One region of the Clavibacter phaseoli genome, then DNA from elsewhere that is predicted to be linked to it. Evidence: predicted binding sites of a transcription regulator. Region 1 holds the regulator's gene; each other region holds the start of a gene.
The links. Region 1 encodes HrcA, which represses chaperone genes, less so after heat shock. Its sites were predicted from a motif close to TTNGCACTCGNNNNNNNCGAGTGCNAA; they were not measured.
Positions count from the first base shown of each region.

Region 2: a site for HrcA is predicted at 1,661-1,687, ahead of groL (chaperonin GroEL). Genes of this name have one in related genera too.
Region 3: a site for HrcA is predicted at 1,419-1,445, ahead of groES (co-chaperone GroES). Genes of this name have one in related genera too.

Region 1 is NZ_CP040786.1:1,169,898-1,173,669, forward strand. It holds gene FGI33_RS05445 (16S rRNA (uracil(1498)-N(3))-methyltransferase) at 1-512, opposite strand, end outside; gene dnaJ (molecular chaperone DnaJ) at 515-1,630, opposite strand; gene hrcA (heat-inducible transcriptional repressor HrcA) at 1,691-2,713, opposite strand; gene FGI33_RS05460 (DUF4870 domain-containing protein) at 2,899-3,294, shown strand; gene FGI33_RS05465 (VOC family protein) at 3,305-3,718, shown strand; gene hemW (radical SAM family heme chaperone HemW) at 3,734-3,772, opposite strand, start outside.
Region 2 is NZ_CP040786.1:188,614-192,385, reverse strand. It holds gene groL (chaperonin GroEL) at 1-1,616, opposite strand, end outside; gene FGI33_RS00910 (cold-shock protein) at 1,809-2,027, opposite strand; gene FGI33_RS00905 (LytR C-terminal domain-containing protein) at 2,256-2,828, opposite strand; gene FGI33_RS00900 (DUF3263 domain-containing protein) at 2,862-3,191, opposite strand; gene msrB (peptide-methionine (R)-S-oxide reductase MsrB) at 3,416-3,772, shown strand, end outside.
Region 3 is NZ_CP040786.1:80,945-84,716, forward strand. It holds gene FGI33_RS00430 (DUF4190 domain-containing protein) at 1-97, shown strand, start outside; gene FGI33_RS00435 (class I SAM-dependent methyltransferase) at 184-1,386, opposite strand; gene groES (co-chaperone GroES) at 1,531-1,827, shown strand; gene rarD (EamA family transporter RarD) at 1,925-2,878, shown strand; gene FGI33_RS00450 (ABC transporter substrate-binding protein) at 3,057-3,772, shown strand, end outside.

The DNA.
Region 1 (3,772 bases):
AGAACGCGCGCGGTCGCGGCCAGGCGCACGAGGTCCTTGGTCGTCGCGAGCGGCTCCACCTCGGGCACGCGGGGGCGGATGGACTGCTTCACGGCCTCGCGGACGATCGCCCGCCAGCGCTCCCGGCCCTTGGCGACCTTCTGGCCCTCCCAGCGCGAGACGGAGCGCTGGGCCTGCCACGGGATCACGGCGTCGACGCCGAGCTCGGTCGCCGCCTGCACCGCGAGCTCGTCGCGGTCGCCCTTCGCCAGCGCCTGCACGAGGACGACGCGCGGCGAGGGATCGGGGTGCGCCTCGACGGACTCCACGCGGAGCTCGAGCCGCTGCGGATCCGCCGTCGTGACGACGCAGGACGCGATGGTGCCCTGCCCGTCGCCGACGAGCAGGCCCTCCCCCGCGCGCACCCGGCTCACCGTCACCGCGTGCCGCGACTCCTGCGGCCCGAGCGCGACGACGCGGCCGACGGCGAGGTCGGCCGCGTCGAGGTCGTCCGCGAGGTGGAAGTGCGCCACGGTCAGACGTTGAGGAAGCGGTCGCGGAGCTTCTGGAACAGGCCCTGCTGGAAGTGCGCGAGGTGCGGCGCGGGCGCCTTGTTGCGGCGCGCGAACTGCTGGATGAGGTCGCGCTCCTTGTGGTCGAGCTTCTGCGGCGTGACCACCTGGATCCCGATCTTGAGGTCGCCGCGCCCGGAGCCGCGGAGCTTCGTGACGCCGCGGCCGCGCACCGTGATGATCTCGGCGCTCTGGATCCCGGGGCGCAGCTCCAGGTCGACGTCGCCGTCGAGCGCCTGGATGTGCGCGTCGCTGCCGAGGATCGCGTCGACCATGCTCACCTCGACGGTCGCGAGCAGGTCGTCGCCGTTGCGGCTGAACACGTCGTGGTGCGCGACCTTGATCTCGAGGTAGAGGTCGCCGTTGGGGCCGCCCGCGGGGCCGACCTCGCCGGAGCCCGGCATCTGCAGGCGGAGGCCCGTGTCGACGCCGGCCGGGATGTCGACCGGGACGGTGCGGCGCGCGCGGACGCGGCCCTGGCCCTGGCACGTGGGGCAGGGGTGCGGGATGACGGTGCCGTAGCCGCGGCACGTGCCGCAGGGGCTCGACGTCATGACGTTGCCGAGGAGCGAGCGCACCTGGCGCTGGATGCTGCCGGAGCCGCGGCAGATGTCGCACGTGACGGCGCTCGTGCCGGGCTGCGCGCAGGATCCGTGGCACGTGTCGCACACGACGGCCGTGTCGACCTCGAGGTCGCGGTGCACGCCGAAGATGACCTCCTCGAGCTCGACCTCCACGCGCAGCAGCGCGTCCTGGCCGCGCTCCTGGCGGGAGCGCGGACCGCGTCCGCCGCCGCCCTGCTGGCCGCCGAAGAACGTCTCGAAGATGTCGCCGAACCCGCCGAAGCCCTGCCCGCCGCCGCCGCCGAACCCGGCCTGCGGGCCGAGGTCGTACTGCTGGCGCTGCTGGGGATCCGACAGCACGTCGTAGGCGTGCGTCACGAGCTTGAACCGCTCGGCGGCGTCGGGGGCGTCGTTGACGTCCGGGTGGAGCTGGCGCGCCTGCTTGCGGTACGCCTTCTTGATCTCCTCTGGCGTCGCCTCGCGGCTCACGCCGAGTACTTCGTAGTGGTCAGCCACGTCGGGCCCTTCGGTGGTGATGGTCGTGGGGAACAGGGGCGGTGCGCCGGCGCGGGGCCGTCACCGCTCCTCGAGCAGGCGGGAGAGGTAGCGCGCGACCGCGCGCACCGACGCCATGTTGGTGGAGTAGTCCATCCGGGTCGGCCCCAGCACGCCGAGGCGCGCGAGGACCCCGCCGGACGAGCTGTAGCCGCTGGTGAGCACGCTGGTCTCGCCGAGGCCGAACGGGGCGTTCTCCCGGCCGATGCTCACCGAGACGCCGTGCTGGTCGGCCTCCATCTCGCCGAGGAGGCGCAGGAGAACCACCTGCTCCTCGATGGCCTCGAGGACGGGCGAGATGCTGCCGGGGAAGTCGCGCTCGGTGCGGGCGAGGTTCGCGGATCCGGCGAGCAGCAGCCGCTCCTGCCGGTTCGCGAGCACCTGCTCCACGAGCGTGCCCGCGAGCACGGACGCGGCCGCGCGCTGGGCGGGCTCGACCTCGTCGGACAGCGTCTCGAGCCGGGTCGCGGCCTCCGCGAGGCCGAGCCCGCCGACGGCCCGGTTGATCCGCGTGCGCATGACCGCGAGGAACGCGTCGTCCGGGTCCCCCGCGAGCTCAACGACGCGCTGCTCGACGCGGCCCGTGTCGGTGATGAGCACGGTGAGCACGCGCGTGGTGGACAGCGCCACGAGCTCGACGTGCTTCACGTGGCTCGTGGCGAGCGACGGGTACTGCACGAGCGCGACCTGGTTGGTCAGCTGCGCGAGGAGGCGCACCGTGCGGGCGAGCACGTCGTCGAGGTCGACGGACTCGCCGAGGAACACGTGGATCGCCTGGCGCTGCGCGGGCGTGAGCGGACGGACGTCGGCGAGCTGGTCGACGAAGAGCCGGTAGCCCTTGTCCGTCGGCACGCGACCGGACGACGTGTGCGGGGCGGCGATCAGCTCCTCCTCCTCGAGGAGGGCCATGTCGTTGCGGATGGTGGCGGCCGAGACGCCGAAGGCGTGGCGCTCCACGATGGACTTGGAGCCCACGGGCTCGCGCGAGGACACGTAGTCCTGCACGATCACCCGGAGGACGTCGAGCCCGCGTTCCGAGACCATCGCGCTCCCTCCTGGCACTCGTCGATCCTGACTGCCAATCGTACCGCGGGTCAGCGGGTGCTCGGCATTGCCGGTCGCGCGTCGTCGGCGGTACCGTGGACGGGCCCGGTGCTCCCGGCCCCACCCACGATCCGTCCGCGTCCGCCGTCCCCCGGTCGTCGCCCGGCACCGAGAGGCTCCCCGCGATGTCTGCACCCGATCCCCACCCGTACGGCGCGCCCGCTCCGCTCACCCCGAGCGAGGACCGCCTCTGGGCGTCGCTCACGCACTTCCTCGCGATCCTCATCGTGCCGTCGTTCATCGTGTGGCTCGTGTTCCGCGAGCGCGGCCGGTTCACCGACCAGGAGGGCAAGGAGGCGACCAACTGGACCATCAACGTGGTCGGCGCTCTCGTCATCCTCAACGTGCTGCAGGTGGTGTTCGGGGTCATCCCGATCCTCGGGATCATCATCGGCCTGCTCCTCGGCCTCGTGATCTTCGCGGTGGTCGTAGTCAACATCGTGTTCGCGATCATCGGCGGCACCCGGGTGCAGGCCGGACGCCCGTACCGCTACCCGCTCAACATCCGGTGGATCAAGTAGGCGATCGGCCGTGAGCGCGAGGATCCGGCATGTCGCGATCGACTGCCGCGACCCGCACGCGCTGTCCCTCTTCTGGGCCGGCGTGACCGGCTTCGCGGAGGACCCGGACGAGCCGAACCTCCCCGGCGAGGACGCCGCCTGGCTGGGCGACCCCGTCTCCGGGCTCGGCATCATCCTCCAGCGCGCGGACACGCCCAAGACGGCGAAGAACCGGCTCCACCTCGACCTCGCGCCGGACGACCGCACGCGCGACGAGGAGGTCGAGCGCGTGGTCGCGCTCGGGGCGGCGCTCGTCGCCGACCGGCGCAACGCGGACGGCAGCGGCTGGGTGGTGCTCGCGGATCCCGAGGGCAACGAGTTCTGCGTGGAGCGCAGCGACGCCGAGCGCGAGGCCGGCGACGTGGTGGGCGCCGTCGTCCTCTGAGGACCGGCGGGCGGCCTAGTCCTCGAGCAGGCGCCGCACGACGGCGTCGGCCAG
Region 2 (3,772 bases), 980 kb from region 1:
AAGTCCATGCCACCCGTGGGGTCGCCGGCCGGGGCCGGGTTCTTCTCGGGCTTGTCGGCGACGACCGCCTCGGTCGTGAGGAACAGGCCGGCGATGGACGCGGCGTTCAGCAGAGCCGAGCGCGTGACCTTCACCGGGTCGTTGATCCCCGCGGCGAGCATGTCGACGTACTCGCCCGTGGCGGCGTTGAGGCCGTGACCCGAGGGCAGGTTGCGGACGCGCTCGGCCACGACGCCGGGCTCGAGGCCCGCGTTGAGGGCGATCTGCTTGAGCGGAGCGTCGACCGCGACGCGGACGATGTTCGCGCCCGTCGCCTCGTCGCCCTCGAGCTGGAGCTTCTCGAAGGCGAGCTTGCCGGCCTGGATGAGGGCGACGCCACCACCAGCGACGATGCCCTCCTCGACGGCGGCCTTCGCGTTGCGGACGGCGTCCTCGATGCGGTGCTTGCGCTCCTTGAGCTCCACCTCGGTCGCGGCGCCGGCCTTGATGACGGCCACGCCGCCAGCCAGCTTCGCGAGGCGCTCCTGGAGCTTCTCGCGGTCGTAGTCGCTGTCCGTGTTGCCGATCTCGTTGCGGATCTGCTGCACGCGGGCCGCGATCTCGGTGGCGTCTCCGCCGCCCTCGACGATCGTGGTCTCGTCCTTCGTGATGACGACCTTGCGGGCCGTGCCGAGCAGGTCGAGGGTGACGTTCTCGAGCTTGAGGCCGACCTCCTCGGCGATGACCTGGCCACCGGTGAGGATGGCGATGTCCTGCAGCTGCGCCTTGCGGCGGTCGCCGAAGCCGGGGGCCTTGACGGCGACCGACTTGAAGATGCCGCGGATCTTGTTCACGACGAGCGTGGCCAGGGCCTCGCCGTCGACGTCCTCCGCGATGATGAGGAGCTGCTTGCCCGACTGGATGACCTTGTCGACGATCGGCAGCAGGTCCTTGATGTTCGAGATCTTCGAGTTGACGATCAGGATGTACGCGTCCTCGAACACGGCCTCCTGGCGCTCGGGGTCGGTGACGAAGTACTGCGACAGGTAGCCCTTGTCGAAGCGCATGCCCTCGGTGAGCTCGAGCTCGGTGCCGAAGGTGTTGGACTCCTCGACGGTGACGACGCCCTCCTTGCCGACCTTGTCGATCGCCTCGGCGATGATCGCGCCGATGGTGGAGTCGCCGGCGGAGATGGACGCGGTGGCGGCGATCTCCTCCTTGGTCTCGATCTCCTTCGCGGCGGCCTTGAGCTCCTCCGTGACGGCCGCGACGGCCTTCTCGATGCCGCGCTTGAGGCTGATGGGGTCGGCGCCCGCGGCGACGTTGCGGAGGCCCTCGCGGACCAGGGCCTGCGCGAGGACTGTCGCGGTGGTCGTGCCGTCACCGGCGACGTCGTCGGTCTTCTTGGCGACCTCCTTGACGAGCTCCGCGCCGATCTTCTCGAACGGGTCGTCGAGCTCGATCTCCTTGGCGATGGACACGCCGTCGTTCGTGATGGTGGGGGCGCCCCACTTCTTCTCGAGGACGACGTTGCGGCCACGCGGGCCGAGGGTCACGCGGACCGCGTCGGCCAGGATGTTCAGGCCGCGCTCGAGGCCGCGGCGGGCTTCTTCGTCAAAAGCGATGATCTTAGCCATGTGTATCTCTCGTCCCTCCCGGACGTCAGGAAAAAGGCAGTCGTCTAGCACTCCCCGTGAGGGAGTGCCAGGGACGATTCTGGCACTCGCCCTACGGGAGTGCAAGCGAGCCGCTCACAGGCGGCGACCCCGCGGGAGCACGACGACGACGCCGCCCGGACGGGCGGCGGCGTCGCGGCGGTGGGCGGCTCGCTAGGCCAGCGTGACGTTCTCGGCCTGCAGGCCCTTGGAGCCCTGCCCGATCTCGAAGGCGACGCGCTGCCCCTCCTCCAGGACCTTGTAGCCGGACATCTCGATCGCCGAGTAGTGGACGAAGACGTCCTGCTGGGCAGGACCGCCCTCGACGGCGTCCACGGTGATGAACCCGAACCCCTTCTCCCCGTTGAACCACTTCACGGTGCCGTTGGCCATGTGCTTCTCCATGTGCGAATGCGCGGTGTCGGGAGCGCGGTGCCGCCACCCCCGGGTCGGCCGCGGAGCCCTGCATCGACCCCGCGCCACGCCCTCGGGACGTACGGCGCGCAGCACCTGGTACGCGGCGGGCGTGCGACCAGGCAGCACCCTAGACAGGGCCGGCGGCGCCCCGTCGGGTTACTCCACGGCCACGGCCACGGGTAGGCGGGAAGAGGCGGAGGCGGATCAGCCCTCGGCGGCGTAGTCGGCGCCGAGGACGGCCGTCAGCTTCGCCGACTGTGCCGCCGAGGTGCCGGCCGCCGGACGGAACTGCTCGGACTGCGCCACGTCCCCCACGCCCAGCTCCGCCGCCAAGCCGCGGGCGGCGCCCTCGTCCGCGGCGTCGTAGTAGTAGACGGTGGTGGTGGCGATGTCGGTGGAGCTGGCGTTCAGCCGCGACGCGATGGCCCAGCCCGCATCCTGGAGCGCGGTCGCGGCTCGGGCGGAGAGACCCGAGGTCCTCGTGCCGTTGAGGACCGTCACGACCATGCCGGGCACCGCGGTGGGAGCCGCGGTCGGCGCCTCCGTGGGCGCCGCCTCCTCGGACGACCCGCCGCTCGGGATGATGTCCGTGAACGACACCCGGTCGTCGATCACGAAGAGGCCGACGACGCCGAGGCCGACGAGGAGGCCGGTCGCGAGGGCCGCCCAGGCGAAGGCGCGGAAGCGGTGGTGCCTCGGACGGGGCGCGCGATGCGCGCCCACGCGGCTCAGGTCGCCGGGGACGTCGTCGAAGCGGTCGGGAGCGTGGGAGGGCATGCGGGTCTCGTGTCTCCTCGGTGGGGCGCGGGGTCAGCGTGCGGTCGGGCGGTGCGGGAGACCGGTGGGGAGGGCTCGGGCCGCACGGGCGGCGGCGCGGGTCTCGCGGAGGCGCAGGAGGCGCCCGACGAGCAGAGGGTCGTAGGCGAGGGCCTGGCGCGTCTCGAGCAGGGATCCGAGCAGCTGGTAGTAGCGCGTGGCGGAGAGGCCGAAGGCCTGGCGGATGGCCTCCTCCTTCGCCCCTGCGTGACGCGTCCAGTCCCGCTCGAAGTCGAGGACCGCGCGCCCGCGTTCGTCGAGCTCGACCGCCGGGTGCTGCCCGGCCGTCGGGGCGGTCGCGGAGCGGGCATCGCGCTGGTCCACGGCATGCTCCTTCCCCGACATTCCCCACATACTAGGTGCGGCTCGCTGAGCGCCCCGCGCAGCTCCCCGGGGTGTCCGTGCAACGCGATGCGCCCGCCGGAGCGCCGGCCTCCCGGACGGGATCCTCCCCCGCATGCAGGAATCGACGGGGCCCCGCTGCGGTTGACCATGGAGGCGCGCTGGGACGCCGCCCCTAGGATCGACCAGCGAGAAAGGACCCGCACATGGCCTACGAGATCGAGAAGACCGACGACGAGTGGCGCCAGGAGCTCTCCCCGGAGGAGTACGCGGTGCTGCGCCAGCAGGCCACCGAGCGCCCCTGGACCGGCGAGCTGCTGGACGAGGAGCGCACCGGCGTCTACGGGTGCAAGGCCTGTGGCGCCGAGCTCTTCACGAGCGACACCAAGTTTGACTCGCACTGCGGGTGGCCGAGCTTCTACGCGCCCAAGGAGAGCGACGCCGTCAAGCTGTACACGGACACGAGCCTCGGCATGAAGCGCGTCGAGGTCGTCTGCGCCCGCTGCGGTTCGCACCTCGGGCACGTCTTCGACGACGCGCCGCAGACCCCCACCGGCGACCGG
Region 3 (3,772 bases), 1.1 Mb from region 1:
GGTCAGCCTGCTGGTGGGCATCCTGTTCTTCGCGGTCATCGGCACCGCGATCAACACCGGCGAGATCAACGGCACCCCGCTCCCGACCGCGCCGTAGCCCGCACCACCCGCACCACCACGACGCGGCCGTCCCCTCGGGGGCGGCCGCGTCGTCGTGTCCGGGCCAGGGGTCGCGGCCGGGCCTCAGCCCGCGTCGACCCCGTGCCGGTCCGCGAGGATCGCCACGCGCCGCCCGCCGACCCGCGTGGCGATGAGCGTCGCCGAGCCGTCGCCCTTCAGCTGCAGGCGCGTCCGCAGCCGCGCCGGGTCCACGTCGACCCCGCGCTTCTTGATCTCCAGCGTCCCGATCCCGCGCGCCCGCAGCTCGCGCCTCAACCGCTGCTCGTCGAGCGGCAGCACCTCGCGCACCCGGAACCCGCGTGCGAACGGCATCGCCTGCTCGCGCTCGGACGTGATCCACGCGATCCCCTCGCCGACCATCCGCCCGTCGAGCGAGCGCGCCAGGTCGCCGATGAGGCGGGCGCGGATCACGGCGCCGTCCGGCTCGTACAGGTGCGCGCCCAGCTCGCCGAGCTCGGCGTCCTCGCTGTCGGCCTCCGAGGTGAGCTCCGCCTGCGACCCGCCGCTGATCACGAGCGCCGCCCGCCGGACGCCGTCGCGCCGCGTCGGCCCGAACCACAGGCCCATCTCCACGGCCTGCCCGTCGACCGAGACCCACTGCGCCTCCGCCTCCGCGGGGATGAGGTCGCGGTCGAGGCCGGGACCGAGCTTGATCCCGGCAGCCCGTCCCGCCGCCAGCTCGAACGCGGCGGAGAGGGTGGGGGAGTAGGCGTCCGGATCCGAGATGCGCCGGGTCGACGAGTGCCCGTCCGTGCGCCGGGCGGGGTCGAGGTAGACGCCGTCGACGCGGCCGGCGTCGAACGCCTCGGCCGTGCCCTGCTCGACCTCGGCCTCGGGGAACGGCGCGAGGTTCCAGCCGGCGACCGCGGCGGTCACCTCGTCGCGCTCGACCGCCGTCACGCGGATCCCGATGGCCGCCATCGCCATCGCGTCCCCGCCGATCCCGCAGCCGAGATCGGCCACGTGCGCGACGCCCGCCTGCTGGAAGCGCCCCGCGTGCTGCGCGGCGACCGGCAGCCGCGTGGCCTGCTCGAGCCCGGCCTCCGTGAAGAGCATGCGCGCGGCGAACTCGCCGAACTTCGTCCGGGCCCGAGCGCGGAGCCGCGACTGCGTGAGGACGGCGGACACGAGCGCGGGGGAGTGCCCCTCGCCGCGCAGCGCGCTCACCATCCGCACCATGTCGTCCCCCGGCGCCGGCGCGGGGAGGGAGTCGAGCAGGCGGAGCCCCTCGAGCGAGAGCACCTCGCGGAGGTCGGTCTGATCCATCCGCCCACCGTACCCGGGCGCCTCCGCACCGATTGGCACTCGCGTTGCGCGAGTGCAAGCGCGGCCCGTAGAATCTCACCTGGCACTCTCCCCGGGAGATTGCCAATCAGTCTTGTCCCTTAGTCACGAAGGAAGAGGTCAACCGTGTCGGTCTCCATCAAGCCGCTCGAGGATCGCATCGTCATCCAGCAGGTCGAAGCCGAGCAGACCACCGCGTCTGGTCTGGTCATCCCCGACACCGCCAAGGAGAAGCCCCAGGAGGGCGAGGTCGTGGCCGTGGGCCCCGGCCGCATCGACGACAACGGCAACCGCGTCCCGCTCGACGTCGCCGTCGGCGACAAGGTCATCTACTCCAAGTACGGTGGAACCGAGGTCAAGTACGACGGCCAGGACCTCCTCGTCCTCTCCGCGCGCGACGTGCTCGCCGTCATCGAGCGCTGACGCTCCGCCTCAGCGACACCGCACCACCGCTTCACCCGGGAGCCCGGCCGACACGTTCGGCCGGGCTCTCGTGCGTCCGCGGCGCTAGCCTCGTGAGGTGACGCGCCCCGCCCCGGAGTCCTCGACCCGCACCGGCCTCCTCGCCGCCGTCGGCGCGTACGGGCTGTGGGGCGTCCTCCCCGTCTTCTTCCTGCTGCTCGTGCCGGCCGGGGCGTTCGAGATCGTCGGCTGGCGGATCCTCTTCTCGCTCGTCGTCTGCGCCGTCGTCATCACGGCCGCGCGGCGCTGGGGGCGCGTGGTCGCCATCGTGCGCCGGCCGCGGATCCTCCTGGGCCTCGGGCTCGCGGGCCACCTGATCCTCGTCAACTGGACCGTGTACGTCTACGGCACGCTCTCCGGCCACGTGGTCGAGACCGCGCTCGGCTACTTCATCAACCCGATCGTCACGGTGCTGCTCGGCGTGCTCCTCCTGCGCGAGCGCCTGCGCCCGCTGCAGTGGACCGCCGTGGGCCTGTCGGCCGTCGCGGTCGCCGTCATCGCCGTCGGCTACGGGCAGCTGCCGTGGGTGTCGCTCGCGCTCGCCGGCTCGTTCGGCCTCTACGGGCTGGTGAAGAAGCGCGTGAGCGGGGGAGCCGACGCGCTCTCCGGCCTCGCGCTCGAGACGGCCTGGCTCGTGCCGGCCGCCACGACGATGCTCGTGATCACGGGAGCCGGCGCCGGCCTCACCATCGGCACGGTCTCGCTCGGGCACACGCTCCTGCTCGTCAGCACCGGCGTCGTCACCGCGGGCCCGCTCCTGCTCTTCGGCCTCGCCGCCGGCCGGCTGCCGCTCTCGGTGATCGGGCTCACGCAGTACCTGGCGCCGCTGCTGCAGTTCGCGTTCGGGGTGTTCGTGATGCACGAGGCCATGCCGCCCGAGCGCTGGGCCGGGTTCGCGATCGTCTGGGCGGCGCTCGTCCTGCTCACGATCGACATGCTCCGGGCGAGCCGTCGCGCCGCATCGCCCGTCGCGCCCATCCGGAGGGATCCGGCGGTCGTCGACGGCATCTGATTCGGATCCCGTCGCGCATTCCGCGAATGGTAACGATCGGGTCGCGTTACACGACGGAAATGCCGATGCATTGTGTCCGTCTCATCCGCGCCATAGGGTCGCACCAGGCGAGGCGCGCATTCGCGTGCCTCATGCATCACATTCCCGAGCATCACCACACACATCCATAAGGAGCACCATGAGCGCATTCGGCAGGGCTTCGGCCTCCCGCTCACGATCCGCCCGCACCGCCCTCAGCGCCGTCACCGTCGCGGTGGCCGGCGCCCTCGTCCTCGCCGGCTGCTCCGGCGGCGGCGGCGACACGGGAGGCACCACGGCCGACGGCGGCCTGGACCTCAAGATCGGCACGATCCTCCCGCAGACGGGCTCCCTGGCCGTCCTCGGCCCGCCCGAGTTCGCGGGCGTCGACCTGGCCGTGAAGGACATCAACGACGCCAAGGCCGGCATCACGGTGACCAACACGGCCAAGGACTCGGGCGACACCACGACCGACATCGCCAGCCAGTCGGCCACCTCGCTCATCGCGGACGGCAACACGGCCATCATCGGCGCCGCGTCCTCGGGCGTCTCGAAGACCTTCATCGACCAGGTCACCCAGGCCGGCGTCGTGCAGCTCTCGCCGGCGAACACCTCCCCGGACTTCACGACCTACGAGGACGACGGCTACTACTGGCGCACCGCCCCCTCGGACGTGCTCCAGGGCCGCATCCTCGGCAACAAGATCCTGCAGGACGGCAAGACCAACGTCTCGATCCTCTACATGAACGACGCCTACGGCACGGGCCTCGAGGAGAACATCAAGAAGACGCTCGAGGCCGGCGGCGCCACCATCGCCGCCGAGGAGGTCTTCGAGCCCTCCGCGACGGACTTCAACAGCGCGATCACCTCGGTGCT